Regions from separate parts of the Paenibacillus sabinae T27 genome, predicted to be linked through region 2. Evidence: predicted binding sites of a transcription regulator. Region 2 holds the regulator's gene; each other region holds the start of a gene.
What was found. The regulator Rex, encoded in region 2, represses fermentation and respiration genes when NADH is low (regulators of the CRP and FNR family bind a similar motif). The targets are predictions, from matches to a motif close to TTGTGAAATATTTCACAA.

Region 1 (7,880 bases), 790 kb from region 2:
ACAGACCGGGCAGTGGATCAAGTTTGGACATAAGCCCGACTCCTTTCACAAAAATGTAATGTTTTTTGACAAACCATACTTATAATTAATCCGTAATCCATAAAATAATTCAATCACACTTTCATAATACGTAAACACGCTTATTCATGTCAATATATATAACAACGGATTTGATAGACTACCATTTTATGCTAGTTTGTATGCGGTTTCCTATTTCTGGAGCGGGTAAATTTGACTGAATGATGGATAAATGAATGCGAGAAAGATCGAATATTTTTCTATTCTGAATTTTTCATATGTTGTATTATTTGAAATAAGGGGGATAAATTGTTGTTCTTTAGGTTTGGACTATTTTAAATTATGATAGGAATTAAATAGAAAGGATGTGAGTACATGGACACGCTTCGTTATCCGATCGGCCCCTTCGTATCTGTAGAGAATCCATCGTCTGAACAGTACAGCCTTTGGATTGAAGAAATCCTGAAAATCCCGGGCCTGCTGAGGCAGACTATTGAAGCTCTGACTTTGGAGCAGCTAAATACCCCATATCGTCCCGGCGGTTGGACGGTTCAACAAGTCATTCACCATATGGCCGATAACGATATGAACGCCTACATCCGTTTTAAGCGGGCACTCACAGAAGATCATCCCGTCTCCGGTTCTTACCAGGAAGATTTGTGGGCGGAACTGAGCGACTACTCGGCGCCGGTGGAACTCTCCTTGCTTCTTCTGGAGTCCCTTCACAGCCGCTTTGCCGTTTTGCTACGATCCTTGCGCCCTTCCGACTTTCAGAGAACCTTTACAAGTCCCACACACGGACCGATGAATCTGGAAACAGCCACTCATCGATATGCCTGGCACGGCAGACATCATCTTGCGCAAATCCTATCTCTTAAAGAGCGTATGAGCTGGTAAAAGATAAGGATGAATTAAGGGATCGGATTTCTGGCGTAAAAAAGCGCCGGCAGATGCCAGCGCTTATAGATGTTGATCAAAATTTAAGAAAAAAGTCAGTCTTCCGGGTTCGCGTCTTCCTTCTCTTCGATAATCGCTCCCGCGAACAGAGCGTGCACGAATTGTTCGGAGTCGAACGGCTGGAGATCCTCCATTTTCTCGCCTAGTCCGACCAGCTTCACCGGTAGGTTCAATTCCTGGCGGATGGCAACAACAATGCCGCCTTTGGCCGTTCCGTCCAGCTTTGTTAGGACGAGGCCTGTCACTCCGCTCTTCTCGCCGAACAGCTTCGCTTGCGCAAGCGCATTCTGTCCTGTCGTCGCGTCGAGCACCATCAGCACCTCATGCGGTGCGCCCGGAATCTCGCGCTGGATGACCCGGAATATTTTGGCCAGCTCCTCCATCAGATTGCTCTTGTTCTGCAGCCGTCCCGCCGTGTCGCAGATCAGCACATCGACGCCGCGCTGCTTGGCAGCATGAACCGCGTCAAACATGACCGCCGCCGGGTCGGAGCCGGCGCTCTGTTTGATCACATCCACGCCTGCCCGCTGGCCCCATACTTCAAGCTGCTCTATAGCTCCCGCACGGAATGTATCGCCCGCGGCGAGCAGCACTTTTTTGCCCTCCTGCTTGTAGCGGTGCGCCAGCTTGCCGATTGTCGTCGTCTTGCCGACGCCGTTGACGCCAACGAACAGAATGACCGTAATGCCGTCCGGATTCTCCTTCAGCCTAACATCGTCGTCGCCGCGCAGCAGCTCCATCAGCTTGCGGGAGAGAATCGGCTGAAGCTCGGCCGCGTTCTCGATGCGCTGCTTCTTGACCTCGGTCCGCAGCTCGTCGACCAGCGTCATGACCGTATTCACGCCAACGTCGGCCCCGATCAGAATTTCTTCCAGCTCTTCGTAGAACTCCTCGTCGATTTTTTTGCGGCGGATCATCAGGTCGGATACTTTCTCCACGAACCCTTTGCGGGTCTTCTCCAGACCTTCCCGGAACTGCTTCGTCACACTTTCCGTTTTGCCGGCAATGCTTTCCTTCAATTTCCTGAAAAAGCTCAATCTTCTTCCTCCGTTCGTCATGTAAAATGGCTACCCGCCAAATTTAAGCGATCTCCGCTTCCTCATCTTCAAGCCGCACGGAGACAAGCTTCGATACGCCGCCCTCTTCCATCGTGACCCCGTAGAGCACATCGGCCTCTTCCATCGTTCCTTTGCGGTGGGTCACCACGATAAACTGGGTCTGTTCCGAGAATTCGCGTAAATATTGAGCGAACCGGACCACATTCGCTTCGTCGAGCGCCGCCTCCACCTCGTCCAGCACGCAGAATGGGACAGGCTTCACCTGCAGGATCGCGAACAGCAGCGCCATTGCGGTGAGCGCCCGCTCGCCGCCCGAGAGCAGCTGCAGATTTTGCAGCTTCTTGCCTGGAGGCTGGGCAACGATGTCAATGCCCGTATCCAGCAGATTGTCCGGGTCCAGCAGCATCAGATCAGCCCGGCCGCCGCCGAACAGCTTCGTAAACACCGTTCCGAATTCCCTGCGGATGGCATCGAACGTCTGCTTGAACCGCTTGGACATTTCATCCTCCATCTCGCGGATCACCTGGTACAGCGTTGTCTTCGCTTCAACGAGGTCGTCCTTCTGCTCGCTGAGGAACGTATAGCGTTCATGTATCCGCTGATACTCGTCTACGGCGCCAAGGTTCACTTCGCCGAGCGCGGAAATGCTCCGTCTAAGCTTCTGGACCTCGGCCTGCGCAGCAGGGACGTCCTCCGGCACGGAATAGCGCTGCTTGGCCAGCTCATAGCTCAGCTCGTAATCATCGCTCAGCTTCCGCAAAATATTGTCCAGCTCGACGTCCAGCCGGCCGACGGACACTTCAGTAGCCCGCAGCCGGTCTTCCACCGCTTTCAGCGCCTGCCGCTGTTCCTTCGTTTCGCCTTCCTCGAGCTCCAGCTTTCGGGTCAGCGACGTCCGTTCCGCCCTTGCGTAATCAAGATTCTCTGCCGCCTCTTCTTTCTTGAGACGGAAGGTGTTCAAATCTTCCTGCTGCTTGACGGCTTCCTCGGCATTCGTATTCAAATCCTGCTCGATCGTCGTCAGCAGACTGCGGTTCTGCCGCAGCTCCTTGTCCTGCGAACCGGCGTCGGCCTTCAGCCTCCGCAGCTGTTCCTCCAAGGAGAAAATCTCCTGATCCAGCTTGCCCTCGGCAACCTTCATTCCGGTCAGCTTGCTCTGGAGCTCTTCCTTCTCGGTCTCGCTCGCCTTGCGGAGCGATTCCGCATTCCGGATCGCTTCATGGGCGGCTTTCTCCTCCGCTTCGAGCGAAGCCAGCTCGGCTGCCGCCTGCTCCCTTAGCTTCTCGAGCTGCTTCGCTTCATCAGCGAACCCGCTTCGCTCCGCCCCGGCGCTCTCCACCTGCTCCTGCACATGGCGGAGCTCCTGCTCCAGCTGCCTCAGATCGCCGGCAAGCCGCTGCTCCTCCAGCCGCTTCTCGTCCCCTCCAAGACGAAGCTTCTCCAGCTTGTCATTGGAATCTTCCTGCTCCTTCCGCAGCCGGGAGATGCCGGCTTTGAGCTTGTCGATCTGGCGCTCGGTTTCGCCGATTTCTTCCTTCAGCTGATCGAGCTGGCGTTTGCGTCCCAGCAGATTGACATTCTTCTTGTGCTGGCTGCCGCCGGTCATCGACCCGCCCGCATTGACGACATCGCCTTCCAGGGTAACGACGCGGTAGCGATACTGGCATCTGGCGGCGATTCGGTTCGCCTGCTCCAGATTCTCCGCGATCACGACATTCCCGAGCAGACTGCCGACAATACTGGCATACTTATCGTCAAAGCCGACCAGCTCGGAGCCGATGCCGACGAACCCTTCCGCTCCTTGGATCATCCCGCGGTCGCTGCCGGTAATCTGCCGCGGCCGGATGACATCAAGCGGAAGGAACGTCGCCCGTCCAAGCTGCCGCTGCTTCAGAAAAGAAATCGCCTGGCGCGACACAGCCTCGTTCTCCATCACGATATGCTGCAGCGAAGCGCCCAGGGCGGTTTCGACGGCCGTCTCCAGCTGCTCGGGCACGGAGATCAGCTCGGCCACCGCGCCGTGGACGCCGCTGAGCTGGCCCTTGCGCGCGCCTTTGAGCACTTCCTTGACGCCGAGCATGAAGCCGTCGAAGTCGTCCTGCATTTCCTTCATCGTCTCATGGCGGGAGACCTGGGCTTCCCGCTTCTGCTCCCACTTGCGAAGCCCTGTGTGAGCTTCATCCAGCAGCTTCTGCCTTGCCACCGTATGTTCGCTCTCGGTGATATAGTCCTTCCGCAGCTTTCCAAGCTCATTGCCCAGCGCCTCGATGGCGCTCTTCAGCTTGCCCTGCTCCCGCAGAAGCTCCTCATGCCGCGCCGTCCATTTTCCGCTCTCTTCTTCACTGCGGTTCATCCGCCGCTCCAGATTTTCCTTCTGCTGGTCAGCATAGCGGATTTCATTGCGCGCCTGGGCCATTTTGTTCATGAGCTCCAGAAGTGCGCTCTTCAAGCTTTCCTCTTTGCTCTGGCTAAGCCCGTCCGTAACACCCGACAGCCTTGCTTCTTCTTCCTTCAGCTGGTTTCGCAGCTCGGCAAGGCGAAGCCGTGTCTGTTCCATTGTCTTCTCCAGAGCGCTCAGCTCGCGCACCCGGTCTTCAGAACGCTCACCCACCGAGCCGATGGTCTGAAGCAGCTGCTCCCTGTTTTTTTCCAGATGCCGTCTGCGTTCTTTCAGCAGTTCACCGTACCCTTCGCTCTTCTCAAAAGCTTCGCTGTACCGCAGGAGCTGCTCCTGGAGCTTCTCGATCTTCTCCTCCAGCTGACGGAGCGCGGCTCTTCCGCCTTCGAGCTTGGCGTCATGGGCCGTGACGACCGTCGACAATTGAAGCTGCTCGTCCCGCAAAATTTCCAGCTTGGCGTTGCCGTCCTTCCACGCCTCATGAATCCCCTCGATCTGATGGACGTAGACGGATATTTCCAACTGCTTCAACTGCTCTTTCAGTTCCTTGTAACGGGTCGCTTTCTCGGACTGCTCCTTCAGCGGACCAATCTGATCCTCGAGCTCGCTGATCAAGTCGTGGATGCGCAGCAGATTCTGTTCCGTCTCATCGAGCTTCCGTCCCGCATCCTTTTTCCGCGACTTATATTTAACGATTCCCGACGCCTCTTCGAAGATCCCCCGCCGATCCTCGGACCGGGTGCTGAGAATTTCCTCAATCCGTCCCTGTCCAATAATGGAGTACGCCTCGCGGCCGATGCCGGTGTCCATGAACAGCTCCGTAATATCCTTCAGGCGGCACGCCTGCTTATTGATCATATACTCGCTGTCACCGCTGCGATGGACCCGCCGTGTCACCGTCACTTCGCTGAAGTCGAGCGGCAGGGCATGGTCTTCATTGTCCAGCGTCAGCGACACTTCGCCATAATTGACCGCCTTGCGGGCATCGCTTCCGGCAAAAATAATATCCTCCATCTTGCCGCCGCGGAGCGATTTGGCGCTTTGTTCGCCGAGCACCCAGCGGATGCCGTCGGAAATGTTGCTCTTGCCGCTTCCGTTGGGTCCGACGACAGCCGTAATGCCCCGCACGAACTCCATCTCCGTTTTGTCGGCAAATGATTTAAAGCCAGCTAATTCAATCCGTTTCAAAAACATACGTTGCCAGTCACCTCCGCCCCATTATACCATAGCGTTCCATGCCCACAAAGAGAACGTTGCCATGAAGAGCAGGATGTTGGAAGTTAGCTGGATTGTGAAATATAAAATTGACAGTTATTGCAATTCGTGATGTAGTAAAGCTGTTATCATTTCTATTATTTACTATTTAAGTTATTTTTCTATATTTCAAATCTTTCATTAATAAGGGTGATGGAGATGAAGCGTGAACCTGAACAGCAAGGACACATTATTCGCTACCGGAAGGGCCGAATCACCAGGGAACCGGATCTCATCGTGACGGAGCATCCGGTCACACTCAAGATCAACGGCGAAGAATTCGTGACTCTGGTATGCACACCCGAGCACATTGAGGACATGGCGGTTGGCTATTTGGCGTCGGAAGGCATTATCCGGGGAATTCAGGACATCAAAGAAATGTGGACACAGGAAGAAGAAGGATACGTACACGTCTCCACTGACCGCTGGAATGAGCTTCACCGCCAGCTGTATGCCAAGCGTTATGTCAATTCCTGCTGCGGCGGAGGGCGTCATGGCTTCGTGTATGTTAACGACGCAAGGACGGCCAAGATTATGGAAGGCGTTCATGTCTCTTTATCGTTTAAAGATTGCTTTCGCCTTATGGAAGAAGTGCAGACCGGGTCTGAGCTGTTTCACCGGACAGGGGGCGTCCACTCCGCCGCGATTTGCGATACTGACGGGGTGCTGCTCGCCCGCAGCGATATCGGCCGGCATAATGCCCTCGACAAAATTTACGGCCACTGCCTAAGACATGCGATGAACCTGAATGACAAAATCATCGTGTTCAGCGGTCGGATTTCTTCGGAAATTCTGCTGAAGGTCGCCAAAATCGGCTGCGAGATCATTTTGTCCAAATCCGCTCCGACGGCGCTGGCCCTTGAACTGGCTGAACAGCTCGGGATTACGACCGTCGGCTTCATCCGGCAGGACTCATGCAACGTGTATACACGACCGGAGCGGATCAGCGATTGTGCGCTTCTGAACAGCAATTGAATAATCTCTGATTTCAAGCAAAAAGCTCACAGTTCTTCATTTTTACTTTTGTTACATTATTTACATGTTTGTGCTTGCAAGAAAGGTTTACCTGTTCATCTTGAGGAGGGATGTACAACGGACTATTTACTGGATCAATTATTGGATCGTTTATATGCGCAAGAATCCTTGGATTCCGAAGAAATTATCCTGCTGCTCGAAAATCTCGGCCCGGATTCACGAGGGCGGCTGCATACTTTAGCACACCAGAAACGGATGGATCGTTACGGAACAAAGGTGTATTTGCGCGGGCTGATTGAATTCTCCAATATATGCAAACAAAACTGCCTGTACTGTGGGATTCGCTCTGCCAATAAATCGGCCGCCCGCTACCGGCTTCAGCTTGAAGAAATTATGGATTGCTGCCAGGAAGGATACGACTTGGGCTATCGTACCTTCGTTCTGCAGAGCGGCGAGGACGATTGGTATACAACGGACAAACTGGCGCAGCTGATTGCCGGTATCAAGCGGAGCTATCCGGATGCGGCGGTGACGCTCTCGATCGGCGAACGTGACGACGAGACGTATACCCGGTTATTTGAAGCGGGCGCTGAGCGTTTTTTGCTCCGGCATGAGACGGCTTCCCGAAGGTTGTATGAAGCGCTGCATCCGACCATGACCTTCGAGAATCGGCGGGACCGTTTGCGGTCTTTGAAAACCATCGGCTATCAAGTCGGTGCCGGGTTTATGGTCGGATTGCCCGGGCAGACGTCTCAAGACTTGGCTGAGGATTTACTGTACCTCAAGGAGCTTAATCCGGACATGATTGGCATCGGCCCTTTTTTGCCGCATCAAGCGACGCCTTTAAAGGACGAGCCAGCCGGAACGCTGGAAGCCACACTGGATATGATTGCTCTTGCGCGGCTGTTCGTGCCGGACGCCCTGATTCCGGCTACGACTGCGATGGGAACCGCCCATCCATACGGACGGGAGCTCGCACTGCAGGCGGGCGCAAATGTCGTCATGCCCAATCTGTCGCCTCTGGCCGTGCGTCCAAAATATACGTTATACGACAATAAAATATGCACGGGAGACGAATCGGCGCAGTGCCGGTTCTGCCTGGAGCAGCGGATCGAGACTGCCGGATTTCGAGTTGATATGGGCCGCGGAGACAGTCTGAACTGGCTGTCACGTCCTCAGAAGAAAATGAACCCAGAAAGAAGTGGATGTTCGTGAACCGA
Region 2 (7,880 bases):
GATGCAACTGCTGCTTGCGGCAGGGTGCATCGCCTTTTTTCGCAACTTCTGTTATGCTGATAGGTAGTATCAAAATGAAAGGGTTTAAACATCATGAAATTTGCCGTGCTTGATTTTGAAACAACAGGAACCCAGTCCGTAGGTGAAATTATTCAGGTCGGACTTGCCATTATAGAAGAAGACCGGTCCATTTCGCGTGTATACGGTTCCTACGTCAAGCCCGGAGGACCGATACCCCCTTTTATTACCGGTCTGACCGGCATTACCGACAACGACGTGCAGGACGCGCCCGAGCTTGAAGAAATGATGATGGAACTGGTGCCCCTGCTGAATGATGTTGTGCTCGTCGGACATAATGTCGCTTTCGATTTTCATTTTCTGCAGAATGCACTGGACCGCTGCGGATATTTGCCGTTTCAGGGCCGAATTCTCGATACGATCGATTTTCTGAAAATCTGTTTTCCGTCGCTCACTTCTTACCAGCTTGGAGCCGTCAGCTCCCATTTCGGCATTGTCCACGAGCGTCCGCATCAGGCGGATAGCGACGCGCTTGCTACCGCGCATGTGCTGCTGAAATGTCTGGATGAGCTGTACAGCCTGCCTTTGCTTACAGCGCAGCGACTGACGGAGCTGTTTGCGGGAGAAGACAGCGATATGAGCTGGTTCTTTGACGGTCTGCTGGGCGAACGTGAAATGGAATCGTTTCAGCCGGAGAGCGAGCTTCAATTCTACCGTCAGCTAGCACTCGCCGCAGGCGATTGGACGGATCTTCCCCCACCACGAGAGGACGGCGACAATCCGGCGGAGCAGCTGTCTTTTGAAGACTATATGGAAGAGGTTCTCAAGCGGCTGCGGAGCATCCTGCCCCAATACGAAAGCCGGCAGGCACAGGAGATCATGTTCGCCGAAGTGATTCAGGCGTTGGAACAAGAGAAGCATTTGCTGATCGAGGCGGGCACGGGAACCGGCAAGTCGCTTGGTTATTTGCTGCCGGCGATTTACCAGAGCGTCCGCACCGGTCAAAAAGTAATGGTCAGCACTCATACGATTAATCTTCAGGATCAGCTTCGCGAACGGGATATTCCATTATTAACCGAGACCGTACCTTTTCCGTTCAAGGCGGCGGTGTTTAAAGGCAGAGGACACTATTTGTGTCTGCGTAAATTTGAACATAAAATTAATAAGAAAGATTTCGTCTCGCCAAGGGAGGATACGCTGACCGCCGCGCAGATGATCGTGTGGCTCACCCAGACCGAATCGGGCGACGACGAAGAGCTGAACATGAGCAGCCGGGGAGGCGACTTCTGGGAAACAGTGGCGAGCGATACCGACTCCTGTCTTGGGCGTGCATGTCCCTGGTTCCGAAAATGCTACTATCATCGCGCGAAGCATGAAGCGGGAAACGCGGATGTGGTCATTACTAATCACTCCAAGCTGTTTGCCGACGTCAAAGCGGGTCATCAGCTGCTTCCTGCCTATGAATATCTGGTGATCGACGAGGCGCATCAGCTGGAGGAAGTGGCAGGGAAGCATCTGGGCATGAATATGAAGCATTTCACGGTGTCCCATACGCTGAATCGTCTGTACAAAGACAGCCGGAACGGCCAGCTGCCCGCGCTGCGCCAGATTCTTCAAAGCTCAGGGAGCGAGCAGGCCTCCGAGTGGAGCGGCGTTATCGACCGGGTGTACCCCGATCTTCTTACCGTCAAGGAGTCGTGGGATCTGCTCAGTGAGAAGCTGTTCACTCTCATACCCGAACGTGCCGACACAGCGGCGGGAGAAGCGGGACAGCTTGTGCACCGTCTTCTGCCCGCCAAGAAGCCGAAAGGCTGGGAGGAGCTTGCATCGCTTGAGAATACGCTGAATCTCTCATTAAGCGATGCGATCCGCAAAGGCGAGAAAATGCTGTCCGAGATGCGCGATCAGGACGGTCAGTCTTCGGCAGACAGCCTCGTAACCGATATCGGCGGACTGTTCAAGGATTTGGCTGAAATCCGCGAGCAGGTGCATTTTTTTATGGGTATGAACAATGAAAATGTTGTATATTGGCTGGAGGCGAATGGAAATTACCGCAGCAAATCGCTCCAGCTTTATGCAGTACCTGTGGATGTCAGCGCCCAGCTGAAGGAGCTTTTTTTCGATAAGAAAAAAAGCATTGTCCTGACCTCCGCAACACTGTCGGTCGATAAATCGTTCCAGTATATGATCGACAATCTCGGTTTGAACGAGGCTCAGGAGGAGGGACGGCTGTCCACAATCCAGCTCCCATCTCCGTTCCGGTATCGGGATCAGGCGCTGCTGGTTATACCGCGGGATTTTCCCAGCGTGAAAGGGACCGTTGGCGATGCTCGGTTCGTCGATATGCTCGTTCAATCCTTGGCCGAGGCTGCGGTTACGACGAAGGGACGCATGCTGGTGCTATTCACATCCTACAAGATGCTGCGCCAAGTGTTCGACCCGCTCAAGGAAGCATTGGCTTCCGAGGAAATCACCGTGCTGGGCCAGGGGGTCGAAGGAGGGAGCCGGAGCAAGCTGCTTCGCCGCTTCCAGGATAATTCCGCTTCTGTTCTGCTTGGAACGAGCAGCTTCTGGGAAGGGGTGGACATTCCCGGCGACGCGTTAACCTGCCTTGCAATCGTAAGGCTGCCGTTTCAGCCGCCGAATCACCCTCTTGCAGAGGCCAAAGCCGAGCTGCTGCAGGCGCAGAAGAAGAATCCGTTCATGAAGCTGTCGGTCCCGCAGGCCGTCATCCGTTTCAAACAAGGATTCGGCCGCCTCGTCCGGACCGCGCAGGATCGCGGAATAGTTATCGTATATGATACCAGAGTAATCGAATCTTATTACGGAAAATACTTCCTGTACTCGCTGCCCGGACCGAAAATGGAGCATATGACGACAGAGCAGATGGTTCCGCGAATCGCCGAATGGCTCCAGCATGACGGAGCATCCTAAATTCGGGTGGCCGTGTGCAACATAGGTCAATCATCGGGTTTAATCAGTACCGCTTTTGAAACGGATTGGCCATTGTGCAACATAGGTCAATCACTCGGTTTAGCTTTACCGCTTTTGAAACGGATCGGCCATTGTACAACATAGGCCGGTCTAACGACTTTTATCCTTTGGGGTCTTTTGTAAGTAGATCCCGCCAATCGTCAAGCGTGTCCCGTTAGGGACGAAAAGCGATCCTTCACCGTTTGATCAAGGTCCCGCCTAACTTCCGCCAAACGCTAATTGCCTTTAGCGGGTGTCCAGAGGGCGGCAGCCCTTGGGGCCCTCCCTATTAGGGAGGGTTTGGGAGGGTCCTATTACAATGTAGGAGGAGAACTCATGAAATCGGACAAAATATCGGAGGCCGTCGTCCGCAGATTGCCTGTGTATCTGCGGTTTTTGAACGAGCTTCACAGACGAGAAATCGCTACTGTTTCTTCTCAAGAGCTGGGACAGCGGCTCGACCTCAACCCGGCGCAAATTCGTAAGGATTTGGCCTATTTCGGAGACTTTGGAAGAAAAGGCATCGGCTACGACGTTCCGTACCTGATCGAGAAAATCCGTCATATCCTGAAGCTGGATCAGCCGATCAACGTTGCTTTGGTCGGAGCCGGTAACCTGGGCCATGCGTTATCCAATTACAACATCTATTTAAAAGATACAATGAAAATAACGGCCGTCTTTGATTCCTATCCGCCGAAGGTCGGCACCAAAATCAATACGCTGACTGTTCAGCCGATGGAAGAGCTTGCCCAAACCGTCCGGGATCAGGGCATCCGTATCGGAATCATTACCGTACCCGATCAGGAGGCGCAGAATGTCGCGGATATACTAATCGAATCCGGGATTGAAGCGATTCTAAACTTCGCGCCGGTCATTCTTAAGACGCCGTCAGAGGTTCGGGTGCACGCGGCAGACTTTACTACCGATCTGCAAAGCTTGGCGTATTATCTTCATGAAGGAAAGGAAGAAGAAGCAGATGGGCAATAAATGGATCATCCGCGGCGGCAAATTTGCCGTGCCCGGCTCAGATAAGCCTGTGATCGATGGCTATATGGTTATCGATAACGATCTTATCACTTACATAGGGGAAGAACCGCCTGTGCTGGAGGAAGACATTCCGTCTTTTGACGGCAGCCGTCTACTGTTCCTGCCCGGGCTTGTCAACACGCATGGACATGCGGCGATGTCCCTCTTGCGCGGCTACGGAGATGATCTGGCGCTTCAGGTCTGGCTTCAGGAGAAGATGTGGCCGATGGAGGGAAAATTCACCGGTGACGACGTGTACTGGGGAACCGCCCTGTCGGTATTGGAAATGCTGAAGGGAGGAACAACGACCTTCCTAGATATGTACGATCATATGGGCCGTGTGGCCGAGGTGACGGAAGCTTCCGGAATTCGCGCAGTCCTGATGCGGGGCGTTATCGGGCTGTGTCCGCCCGAAGTGCAGGATCAGAAGCTTGCCGAAGCGGTTGCTTTTGCAAAAGAATGGCATGGCAAAGCAAACGGCAGAATTACGGCCATGATGTCGCCGCATTCGCCATATACGTGCCCTCCCGATTATATCGAGAAATTCGTTCAGGCGGCCCATGATCTGGATCTGCCTATTCATACGCATATGTCCGAAACACGGCGGGAAGTGGAGCAGAACGTAACGGATTACGGACTGAGACCGGTCGCCCATCTGGAGAAGCTCGGCGTATTCACCCGCCCGTCGCTCGTGGCGCATGGCGTGCATCTGACGGACGAGGAGATTGAGATTTTGGCCCGTCATCAGGTTGGAGTTGCCCATAATCCGGGCAGCAATCTGAAGCTGGCCAGCGGCGTGGCGCGGGTGCCCGAGCTGCTGAAGGCCGGTGTAACCGTATCGCTTGGAACGGACGGCCCGGCAAGCAACAACAACCTGGACATGTTCGAAGAAATGCGCCTGGCCGCGCTGATCCACAAAGGGGTCTCCGGCGATCCGACCGCGGTTCCGGCCGCTGAAGCGCTGCTCATGGGAACGGAGTATGGCGCGAAGTCGGTGTTCCTGAATCAAGTGGGCCGTCTGGCTCCGGGGATGAAGGCCGATTTTATTGCGATCGATATCGACCAGCCGCATCTGCTGCCGCATACGGATCTTATATCACACTCCGTATACTCGGCCAGCGCCAAGGATGTGGAGCATGTATGGGTCGACGGCAAGCAGGTTGTGCAGCACGGAAAGTGCCTGACCCTTGACGAAGAGGAGATCCGCCGAAAGGCGCAGGAAGCGTTCGAGGACCTGCTGAAGCGATGAGAAAACGAAGAAAATGGGGGTTATACGGGGCATTCCTGGCCCTGCTCCTTCTGTTTGGATTCTATCAATTTTTTGCCTATGTCTTAAAGGATACGTGGAGTGAGCGGAAAGAGGCCGAAGCCATCGCCACAAGCAGAGCGGCCCTTACCGAAATCGATCGGACGCAGAAATCGATCTGGGACGAGAATGCGATCTATTGGGTTCTAACCGGCAAGAACAAAGCCGGGACCGACATGATGGTGTGGGTGCGATTCACTACAGACGGAAAGCCGGTCCAAGGAGATAGCGCCGTACATGCGGAGGAGCTGTCTCAAGGCACTTCCGAGAAAAGAATGCGGAAGATCATCGCTTCCTCGCTTCCCGGCATCCAGATCAAGCGGCTGCTTCCCGGTGCGTACAACGGCGAATACGCCTGGCAGCTCTTTTATAAAGAAGGGGACCGGTATTATTACCGGTTCTACCGCTTTTCGGACGGTGAGCAGATCGGCGACGGATACAGCCTTCCGAACCGTTAACGGGACGCAAACGAAGAACCAGCCAAACCCTTGGGGGGATGGCTGGTTCTTTTTTTCATGGATCTTATTTTTCGGACAATTCGGCAAACAGTAAATCATAAAAATGATCTTTAGCTATTCGCTCTTTCCAAGGCGTATGTCCGCAATGCTCCAGCAAGTGGTAACGGAAGTCTTTTAGAACTGCGGACAGAGGTTGAATTACGCCTGCGTAGGGATGAGGATCATGGATACCGTGAATCGCGGTAACAGGACAGACAATTTGATACCCCAGTTTGAGCAGTTCGCCGGACGACCTTAGTTCACTGGCTTCCTTCCATATGTGCTGAAAAATATTCAAATCGATTTCCACATCGTCATCATCACTCGGTAGAGGGTTGAAGACATCCGCTTTTTCTATTAGTTTTCCATATTGGCGAAGGAGTTCGTTCTGATTGGATTTCGGCTTTTGCAGGACGGCCTCCAGTTCATGGATTCTTTGTCTATCCTGTTCGTTTAACCTGGCTAACCGGGTGGCCCGCAGATCTTTGGCGTATTGCTGCTCGAACGGAGCACTGCCTACCAGAATTAACTTTCTAACGAGATCCGGGAAGGAGGCTGCAAAAATAAAAGATAACCAGGCTCCCCAGGAGTAGCCTACTAAGCTGACGGGTCCGCTGCCGAAATCCTCAATATCTTTTTTGAGTTCCAGGATCAATTCGTGTATGGACAGCCGGGTCTGAAAGGATTCGACGACCCCGAATCTTTGTGATAAACGGGCGGCAATCACAGCCATCTCTCCGGCCGCTCCTGGTCCGCCATGAATTAAAAACGTTTGGTAGAGAGGCTTGCCATAGGTTTTTGCCACTTGGGAAGAGCTCCTTTGCGATAGTCATAGGGAAAAAATAGAACGTAAAATTTTAAATATTAGTCACAAATTATTCGTTCTAGTATATACACCTATGATATACTACTAGTTGTATTAGGGCATGACAAAAATATGCCGGATTCGGAGTAACACAGGCACGCTGCATGGAAAGGTATAAAGTTTGTCATTATTGGAAAGGAGGACGTTGCTTGAAAATACGTCTAATACCAACCTTGTTGACTGCGCTGCTGTCGGCCGCGCTGCTGTTCGGCGGCTGGTTTCTGTATCGCCAATTTGCCGTCCAGGAGCCGCTTGAGAAGATTGTAAGCAGTTATAAGGGAGTCAACGCTTCCCATATCTCTATTAACCGTAATGCAGTTACTCTGAAACTTGATTTGCAGCCGGGCACGAAATTACGTGAACTGGTTCAATATATAAATAACGAGGGCGAGTCTCTGATCGGGAGCCGGACCGTGAATCTGGATGTGGTACAGCATTCCAACCAAACGCTTGACGAATACTGGGATAAAGCGATGTTTTCCGTAGCCGAAGCGATGGAAAGCCGCAAATATACGATTATTCCGGAGAAGCTGAAAGAGCTATCCACCCAATACAAGAACGTTACCGCTACGACGGAAATCGACGGCAATAATGTATATGTAAGCCTGACGGACGGTAAAGAGAGCAAATTTATTATTTTACCGCGCGAGCCGGAAAAGATGGGGGTATGGAACAATGCCTAAATGGACCAAAGAAGTATTGATCGGTTTTGTCCCTGTACTGCTGATATTTCTGGCCTTTCTCGGTTTGAATGTCGTGCCGATTATCGTTGCGGCCGCCATGGTCGGCGCTTTGCTGACGATTACCCATCTTCGCGGCGGCATCGCGGTAGGCGCCAGTACGGAAAAGAAACGCAAGAAGAACGGTCCGGCCAAGCTGACGTTTGAAGAAATCGGCGGACAGGACAATGCCAAGCAGGAGCTGCGCGAGGCGCTCGATTTTCTGATCCGGCATGAAGAAATCAGCAAGTTCGGCATCCGTCCGCTCAAGGGGATTCTCCTCACAGGGCCTCCCGGAACGGGTAAGACGCTGATGGCGAAGGCCGCGGCCCATTACACGAACTCGGTATTCGTGGCGGCTTCCGGCAGTGAATTCGTGGAAATGTACGTCGGCGTTGGCGCCGGACGCATCCGCGATCTGTTCAAGGACGCGCGGACCCGCGCAGCCAAGGAGAACAAGGAGAGCGCGATTATTT
Region 3 (7,880 bases), 1.8 Mb from region 2:
TTCAGATCCACGACGTCGGGCGCGTCCTCGTATTCGTCGACAAACATATCAATGGCCAGCTCCAGATGTTCTTTACAGACAACATACATGTAATGCAAGCATCCCTTTCCCTTTGCTCTTCAAGCGTAATACTCCTCTTACTGTTCTACCACAATTCCGCCAAAAAAGAAATCTAAATAACCCGCAAAAGCGGCCGCCTGACGCAGCCTTGCCTTTACGGGTCTATGATTAGCCTTGCTCTGCCAAAATGCTGCGGTTGTCTTAATTCGCCGAAGTGGCGCGCTGCGCCGCATACCCCGGCCGGTCCAGCTCATACAATCTGCGGTAGCGGGGCTCGGAAGCCATCAGTTCGGCGTGGGTGCCGCGCATTTCGACTCTGCCGTTCTCCATAAAAATCACTTCGTCCATCCGCTCCGCACCGACGAGATGATGGGTCACCCAGATCAGCGTCTTGCCCTCCATTGCGGCAAAAATCGTCGACAGCAGCTCCCGCTCCGTGCGCGGATCGAGACCTACCGTCGGCTCGTCGAGCAGAACGACCGGCGTGTTTTGCAGCAGGATGCGCGCCAGCGCGATCCGCTGGCGTTCCCCACCGGAGAAGCGCAGCCCCGCTTCGCGCACCCGCGTGTCGTAGCCTGCAGGCAGCGAGTCGATCAGGTCGCCCAGCTTCGCCAAAGCGCCCGCCTGCGCGATTTGCTCCTCGGAAGCCTCCGGGTCGCCAAGCCGGATATTGTTCGCTACCGTCGTGTCGAACAGATGCGGACGCTGGTTCAGGACGGAGATAATGGATGGAATCTGCTCTCCGTAGGAGGCGGCAGCCATGCCGTTGATGGTCACAGCTCCTGCGGTGGGAGCAAGCGCTCCCTGGATCATCTTCAGCAGGGTCGATTTGCCTGCACCGCTGCGGCCGATGATGGCGATTTTCTTACCCTGGGGAATGTCCAGCGTCAAATCGCGAACCGACCATTCCCCGGCTTCTTCGTAGCGGTAATCCGCTTGGCGGATCGAGATATGAGCCGAATTTATGTCCGTGCCTCCAGCGGCAGATGGATGCCAATCGCCGTGCCTTGAATCGCCACCGTCTGGCGCATCACCCTCCGCCACCCCCCCGGTCTCTCCTCCACACCCGCGAGCCGTTCCAGAGAGTTGCGGTACTGCGGGATTTTTTCAATCGCTTCCGATACTGGCAGGAACGCATCCGCAACCGGAAAGACCACCAGCGCGAATGCGGCAATCAATGTGCCGGGAATCGCTCCCTGCGCAAACTCGCCGCCGGCCCACCAGATCATGGACACCACGCCCAGGCCGACCACCGACTGGCCAAGAAACATGCGGATACGCGCCCAGCGCCGCAGCGCCGCGTCCGTGCGGGCGACCGCCTGCTCATCCGCCTCATACGTATCGACGAACTGGCCCTGCCGTCCGCTGATCATCCAGTCGCTCATGCCGAGCACGGCATCGGTCAGCTTCTGGTACAGCCGGTTGCGGGCCTGCTTGACTTCGCGCTGACGTTTTTGCGTCAGCAGCAGCGAAATGAGCGGCAGCACAGCGACCAGTACCAGAATGTACAGGCCGACCAGCACCGCGAAGCGCACATCGAACATACCGATGGCAATAACCGCCGCTGCGTAGATGATCAGGGAAATGACGGCGGGAAATACGGTGCGAAGATATACATTTTGCAAATATTCAATGTCATCAGCCAGCATCCCGAGAATATCGCCCGTACGGAAGCGCGAGGAGAGGAATAACGCTTGCGGCTCCAGAATGCGGTACAGCCGCTGGCGCATCTGGGACAAAATCCGCAGAATCGTATCATGCCCGACCAGCCGCTCCACATAATGAATGACCGCCCGGCTTGTGCCGAACGCGCGCACACCGACAATCGGAACATAGATCATGAGGATGTTCTCCGGCGGAATGGACGCTTTGGAAATCAGAAAGCCGGACGTATACATCAGGGATGAAGCGGAAAATATCGTCAGCGCGCCCAGCAGGACAATCGCCAGGAAACGCCAGAAATAAGACGACACGTAAGGGGCAAACCAGCCTTCCCGTCTCAAAGAATCCCCTCCTGTTGCGCTTCTACAAGCTCGTAATAGGTGCCTTTGCGTTCAAGAAGCTCCTGATGGGTGCCCATTTCGGCAACCCTGCCCTGCTTCATAACCAGAATAAGGTCCATATCCGCCATCCAGTGCAGACGGTGCGTTGCCAGGAAGACAAGCTTGTCCTCAAATAGCGGCAGCATCGTCTCCTTCAGCTCATACTCCGTCTCGATGTCCAGATGCGCCGTCGGTTCGTCCAGCAGCATGATCGGACGTCTGCTCAGCAGCGCCCGCGCCAGCGCGACCCGCTGCTCCTGCCCGCCGCTTAAAGCGCGTCCGCCGCCGCCAATCATTTCGTCCAGTCCGTCAGGGAGCGAAGCGGCAAGCGGAGAGAGACCGGCTGCTGCGACCGCCCCGGCAACGGCTTCCGGAGAAGCCTCCGGATGATAGAACCGGACATTATCCGCCAATGTACCGCTAAAAATGTACGGCCGCTGCGGAATATACGACGTCTGGCGCCGCCAGGCGTCGTCCGTCAGCGCGCTTACGTCATAATCGTTTATTTTTATATGTCCCCGGCTCGGATGCAAAAACCCGGCAAGCACATCAATCAGCGTCGACTTGCCGGCGCCGCTCTCGCCGATGATGCCGATTTTGCCGGTACTGGGGAACTGCACGGTAATTTCCTCCAGCGAGGAAGGACCTCCCTCTTCGTGCCGGACGCCGATCCCTTCAAGAGACAGCATGCTGGTGGCAGTCCAGACAAATACGGACTCCGGTACAGCCGATGCATCCGAGCCGGAGGCTTCAGTTGTCTCCCCGCCGACGGGTGGATGCATATCCGGTTTACCTACCTCAGCCGCCAAAGCACGCACTTTCCCCTCCTGCTGAGAGCGTTCTTCCGAACGCCCCTCCCCTCCTGCTGCCTGAGCATTCATCCGCGATGACTCCCCACGCTCCAGCACTACAGCCTTAACCGTCTCCCGGTCGATGATGCTCTTCATCGCTTCGCCGGCCTCCTTGCCGTCGAGCGTAGCATGGAAGTCGGCGCCGACGAGCCGCACTGGCAGGAAATATTCCGGCGCGAGAATGAGGATCATCAGCCCTGTCACCAGCGTCATTTCTCCATTCACCAGTCGCACACCGAGACTGACGGCCACGGAAGCGACGGACAACATCGTGAAGAAATCGAGCGCAAACGAGGACAGGAATGCGACCCGGAGAGTACGCATCGTTGCCGACCGGTAGCGGTCGCTAACCTCGGCAATCGCCTCGCTGTGATCCTTGCTACGTCCGAGAAACTTCAGCGTTTCCAGCCCCCGCAGCGAATCGACAAAATGATTGGACAGCGTCCGGTACGATTCCAGCTGCCGGTCCATCTGCCCCCGCGCCGTCATGCCGATCAGAATCATGAACACGATAAGAATCGGCATCGTCACGGTTAGAATAATCCCGCTTATGCGGTCCTGCGTGTACACAAAGACAAGGAGCAGCGCAGGCGTTACCGCCATGCCGACCATCCGCGGAATAATCAGCTCCAGATAGGTGCGGAACTTGGTGACCCCCTCCAGCACAAGCGTTACCAGGGTTCCTGTCCCTTGATCCCCGGCCATTCTCGGCCCCAGCCGAAACAGCCTGTCCATCATCTTGCGCCGCATGGCGCTGCCCGTCTTCTCCGCGAACCGGTACGAGGCGCTGCTCATCAGCAGGCCGCAGGCATGCCTCGCCAGAAACGCAAGAAGGAACAACAGCGCAGTGCCCCATTGTTCCTTCAGCGGATTCCCCGCGAACAGCGCGGAGACGACTTCGGCCAGCGATTTGGCCATCAACAAGATGGACAAGCTTTGCACCAGGGTAAGGAATCCCACCGCCAGAAAGACCGGCCTAACTCCTTTATACCCGAGCAAATTTCTATCCATTAATATTCGAGAGTCTCCTTATCGCTAAGCCGTTTATGGAAGATAAAATAGCTCCAGATCTGATAGCCCAGCACGAACGGCAGCATGGTCAGCGCCACGATCGTCATTACTTTAAGCGAATAATGACCGGATGCGGAGTTCGTAATCGTCAGGTTGTAAGCTTCGCCGAGCGAGCTGACCATTACCCGCGGGAACAGGCCCACGAATACGGCGATAACCGAAAGGCCCAGCACCGCGCCCGTCATGCCGAATGCCCAGCCGTCGCGCTTGTTCTTGCTGAAATAACCCGCGAGCAGGAAAGCGACCAGCCCCAGCACCGCAATAGCCCACAGCAGCGCCCCGCGCACTTTGAAAATATCCGTCTGGAAGTAAGTCATGATGACAAAAGCCAGCAGCACTACACCCGTCGGCAGCAGCAGAGCTCGCGACCGTTTGCGCGCCCGTTCCTGAAGCTCGCCGAAGGTGCGAAGCGCCGTGAACAGCAGGCCGTGGATGTTGCACAACAGGACGACCGCAACTCCCGCCAGCACGGTATAGACATTCACAATGTCCCCGAAAAAGGCCGCGTGCATCTGCATGTCGCCGTCAATCGGCAGACCTTTGATGAAGCTTGCAAACACAATGGCCAGCAGGAAAGGCGGCAGGAAGCTGCCGATCAGGATCGACAGATCCCAGGTGGTCCGCCAGCCCCCGGATTGCGCTTTGCCTCTGTATTCAAAGGCCACCCCGCGGAGAATCAGACCGAACAGAGCGAAGACAAACGGCACATAAAACCCGCTGAACAGCGTTGCGTACCATTCAGGGAAAGCGGCGAACATCGCCCCCGCCCCGGTAATGAGCCATACCTCATTCGCGTCCCAGAAAGGACCGATGGAGTTAATCATCACCCGGCGCTGCCGTTCGTCCTTCGGGAGCAGCTGAGACTGCATTCCCACACCGAAGTCGAAGCCTTCCAGAAAGAAGAATCCGACGAAGAGAACCGCAATCAGCACAAACCAAAGTTCATTAAGTGAGAGCATGGTGTCCCTCCTTTTTGTTATAAGGGTCGGTCGAATGCGAATCTTCGTCGATGGCGTACGGGCCTTTTTTGATTACTTTGACGAACAGATAGATCAGCACAATCAACAGAACCCCATAGATAGCGTTAAAGGTAATGAGCGAGAACAAGACTTGTCCTGCCGTAATATTGGGCGAGACGCTCCGCTCGGTGGTCATCAGTCCGAAAACGGTCCAAGGCTGACGACCGAATTCCGTCATGACCCAGCCCGCCGTATTGGCGATCGGAGGCAGCAGCAGTCCGGATAAGCAGATGCGCAGGAACCCGGTGTTAGGCTGATCCAGCTTCTTGCGCCACATCAGATATACAGCCCATAGTGTTATAAAAATCATCGCCATACCGGCGGCAATCATAATCCGGAAGCTCCAGAAGGTCGTACGTACTGGCGGTATGTAATTGCCCGGACCGTATTTTTGCTCATACTCAGCCTGCAGTTCTTTCATCCCTTTGACTTCACCGGAGAATGTACTGTAGGAGAGGAAGCTAAGCGCGTACGGAATCTTCAGCTCATGCGTGCTTACCATCTTCTCAGGGTCGATATTGGCGACTACCGTCCAAGGGGCCGGGTCACCGCTCTTGCCCCACAGGCCTTCCGAAGCGGCCATCTTCATCGGCTGGGTTTTGACTAGATATTGCGCCTGCCAGTGGCCGGCAAAGGCAACGCCAATCGAACTGATAATGCCGACGATCGCGGCGATTTTAAAAGATTTTTGAAAGAACGAAACGTTCTGCTTTCTGAGCAGCTTAATCGCGCTGACACCGATAATCAGAAAGGCTCCGGTGGCAAAGGCGCCCAGTACGGTATGCGGAAATTCAACCAGCACTTGACCGTTGGTGATCAGCGACAGAAAATCATTCATCTCCGCGCGGCCGTTGTTGATGGTGTACCCTACAGGATGCTGCATGAAGGAGTTCGCCGCCAGAATCCAGAAAGCCGACAGCGTGGTGCCAATCGCAACAAACCAGATAGACAGCAGATGGATCTTCTTCGAAACCTTCTCCCAGCCGAAAATCCAGATTCCAATAAACGTTGATTCAAGGAAAAACGCGAGTAAGGCTTCAATCGCAAGCGGAGCTCCGAATACGTCCCCGACAAAGCGCGAGTAATCCGACCAGTTCATGCCGAACTGGAATTCCTGCAAAATTCCGGTCACAACCCCGATCGCAAAGTTAACCAGGAAGAGCTTGCCCCAAAATTTAGCCATTCGCTTGTACTCTTCGTTGCCGCTGCGTACGTACATCGTCTCCATAATCGCGATGATGAACGACAATCCGATCGTCACCGGCACAAAGAAAAAGTGAAAAATCGTTGTCGACGCAAACTGCATGCGCGACAGCATAAGTGTATCCATGTTTTCCCTTCCTTCCCCCCGTTTGGTTGCTTTTTATTTTGTCAAAATTTTAAGATGTGAAGTGTGATTTATGTCACATCTAATTCCATTTTTCCTACACAAAAATCAATAAATTTGTGACATTGATCACAAATTTTTCGACAAAAGCAAAAAAATAAGACGGTTATCCGTCTTAAAGCTTATCGTTTGAAAATCTCTTTCTTGCTTTCAATATCAAGAAATGGAAATGTTCTTTTTCAGCGATTTCGGATCGCTGCTTGAATTAATCAATTGCGGAAGCATTCGCATTCCCTGCTCCATCGGCGCATGGCACAACGGGCAGGCAGGCGCATCCTCAAACGTAAAATTATCTCTCATCCACCCATTGCAGTCATCATTCGTGCAGGACCACACGGCCGTATTCTCTTCCGGTACTTCTTCCAGCGGTTTCTTCCGGTAGTTCATTGCCGTTCCCTCCATTCTTTAGGTGCAAGGTTGGTTTATAGTTTAAAAAAAGACCGTCCCAACTATTGTCAAGCGGGGACGGTACTTGGGTTGATTTACAGTTTTACAACGTTCTCAGCTTGCGGTCCGCGGTTGCCTTGAACAACGTTGAATTCAACGCGTTGGCCTTCGTCCAGCGATTTGAAGCCTTCGCCGACGATTGCGCTGAAGTGTACGAATACGTCGTTTCCGCCTTCAACTTCGATGAAGCCAAAGCCTTTCTCTGCGTTGAACCATTTAACTGTACCTGTTTGCATGTTGTATGCCTCCAAAAATTGAAATTAACATGTTTCCTTTTATCTTTGAGCAAAGAAAAAATTCACACATTGAAAAAGGCTGCTCTTCCAACCTGACAACCCTTTTCAATGTGGAAATTCCAGGGTTCAAATCAAATTATGACTTTTATCATAGTACCACAACAAGACATCAAAGGCAAGCTAACAACCGGTATAAAACCCATTTTTTTCCGAAAAAGACTGGCTCCCCAATCCGGCACAGCCAGCCTTATCTCGGTTCTTTAGTATTATATCCTGCCAACTCTGAAATTATTCTCCCGGTTTCTCTTCAAGCGTAATCGTAACTTCCTTCTCAACCCCGCCCCGGTAGAAGGTGATTGCGAGCGGGTCGCCCACCCGGGTCTCATTGTACAAATATTTACGCAGGCTCAACGTGGAATCGATAGTCTGGCCGTTAAATTTCGTAATAACATCATTCAGCTTGAGTCCCGCTTCCTTGGCCGGCCCGACGACATCGAGAACGACGACGCCTTCCTTGACGCTGCTCGGCAGCTTGAGCGCCTTGCGCTGATCTTCGGCAAGCGGAACGTACGGGTTGTTCAGATCCATCGAGTATACCCCCAGGTAAGAGCGGGCGATTTTCCCTTTCAGGACCAGTTCCTCCGCGATCTTGATGACATGGTTGGCCGGAATGGCGAAACCGAGGCCTTCTACGCCGGTATCGGAAATCTTCATCGTATTGATGCCGATTACCCGGCCGTTCAAGTCGACGAGCGCTCCGCCGCTGT

Region 1: a site for Rex is predicted at 6,709-6,726, ahead of hydE ([FeFe] hydrogenase H-cluster radical SAM maturase HydE). Genes of this name have one in related genera too.
Region 3: a site for Rex is predicted at 6,488-6,505, ahead of PSAB_RS24105 (cytochrome ubiquinol oxidase subunit I). Genes of this name have one in related genera too.

The regions. Positions count from the first base shown of each region.
Region 1 covers NZ_CP004078.1:2,626,921-2,634,800, reverse strand. Annotated here, with positions in the region: partial or broken gene PSAB_RS12120 (circularly permuted type 2 ATP-grasp protein) at 1-31, opposite strand, end outside; gene PSAB_RS12115 (YfiT family bacillithiol transferase) at 394-915, shown strand; gene ftsY (signal recognition particle-docking protein FtsY) at 1,011-2,012, opposite strand; gene smc (chromosome segregation protein SMC) at 2,056-5,625, opposite strand; gene fdhD (formate dehydrogenase accessory sulfurtransferase FdhD) at 5,845-6,660, shown strand; gene hydE ([FeFe] hydrogenase H-cluster radical SAM maturase HydE) at 6,790-7,875, shown strand; gene hydG ([FeFe] hydrogenase H-cluster radical SAM maturase HydG) at 7,866-7,880, shown strand, end outside.
Region 2 covers NZ_CP004078.1:3,418,104-3,425,983, reverse strand. Annotated here, with positions in the region: gene dinG (ATP-dependent DNA helicase DinG) at 94-2,952, shown strand; gene PSAB_RS15730 (redox-sensing transcriptional repressor Rex) at 3,328-3,978, shown strand; gene PSAB_RS15725 (amidohydrolase) at 3,968-5,266, shown strand; gene PSAB_RS15720 (cell wall elongation regulator TseB-like domain-containing protein) at 5,263-5,781, shown strand; gene PSAB_RS15715 (alpha/beta fold hydrolase) at 5,846-6,625, opposite strand; gene PSAB_RS15710 (hypothetical protein) at 6,835-7,368, shown strand; gene PSAB_RS15705 (AAA family ATPase) at 7,361-7,880, shown strand, end outside.
Region 3 covers NZ_CP004078.1:5,216,682-5,224,561, forward strand. Annotated here, with positions in the region: gene PSAB_RS25255 (CxxH/CxxC protein) at 1-89, opposite strand, end outside; gene PSAB_RS26625 (amino acid ABC transporter ATP-binding/permease protein) at 262-1,104, opposite strand; gene PSAB_RS26630 (amino acid ABC transporter ATP-binding/permease protein) at 1,023-2,063, opposite strand; gene cydD (thiol reductant ABC exporter subunit CydD) at 2,060-3,964, opposite strand; gene cydB (cytochrome d ubiquinol oxidase subunit II) at 3,964-4,983, opposite strand; gene PSAB_RS24105 (cytochrome ubiquinol oxidase subunit I) at 4,970-6,373, opposite strand; gene PSAB_RS24110 (cold-shock protein) at 6,587-6,817, opposite strand; gene PSAB_RS24115 (cold-shock protein) at 6,913-7,113, opposite strand; gene PSAB_RS24120 (S1C family serine protease) at 7,402-7,880, opposite strand, start outside.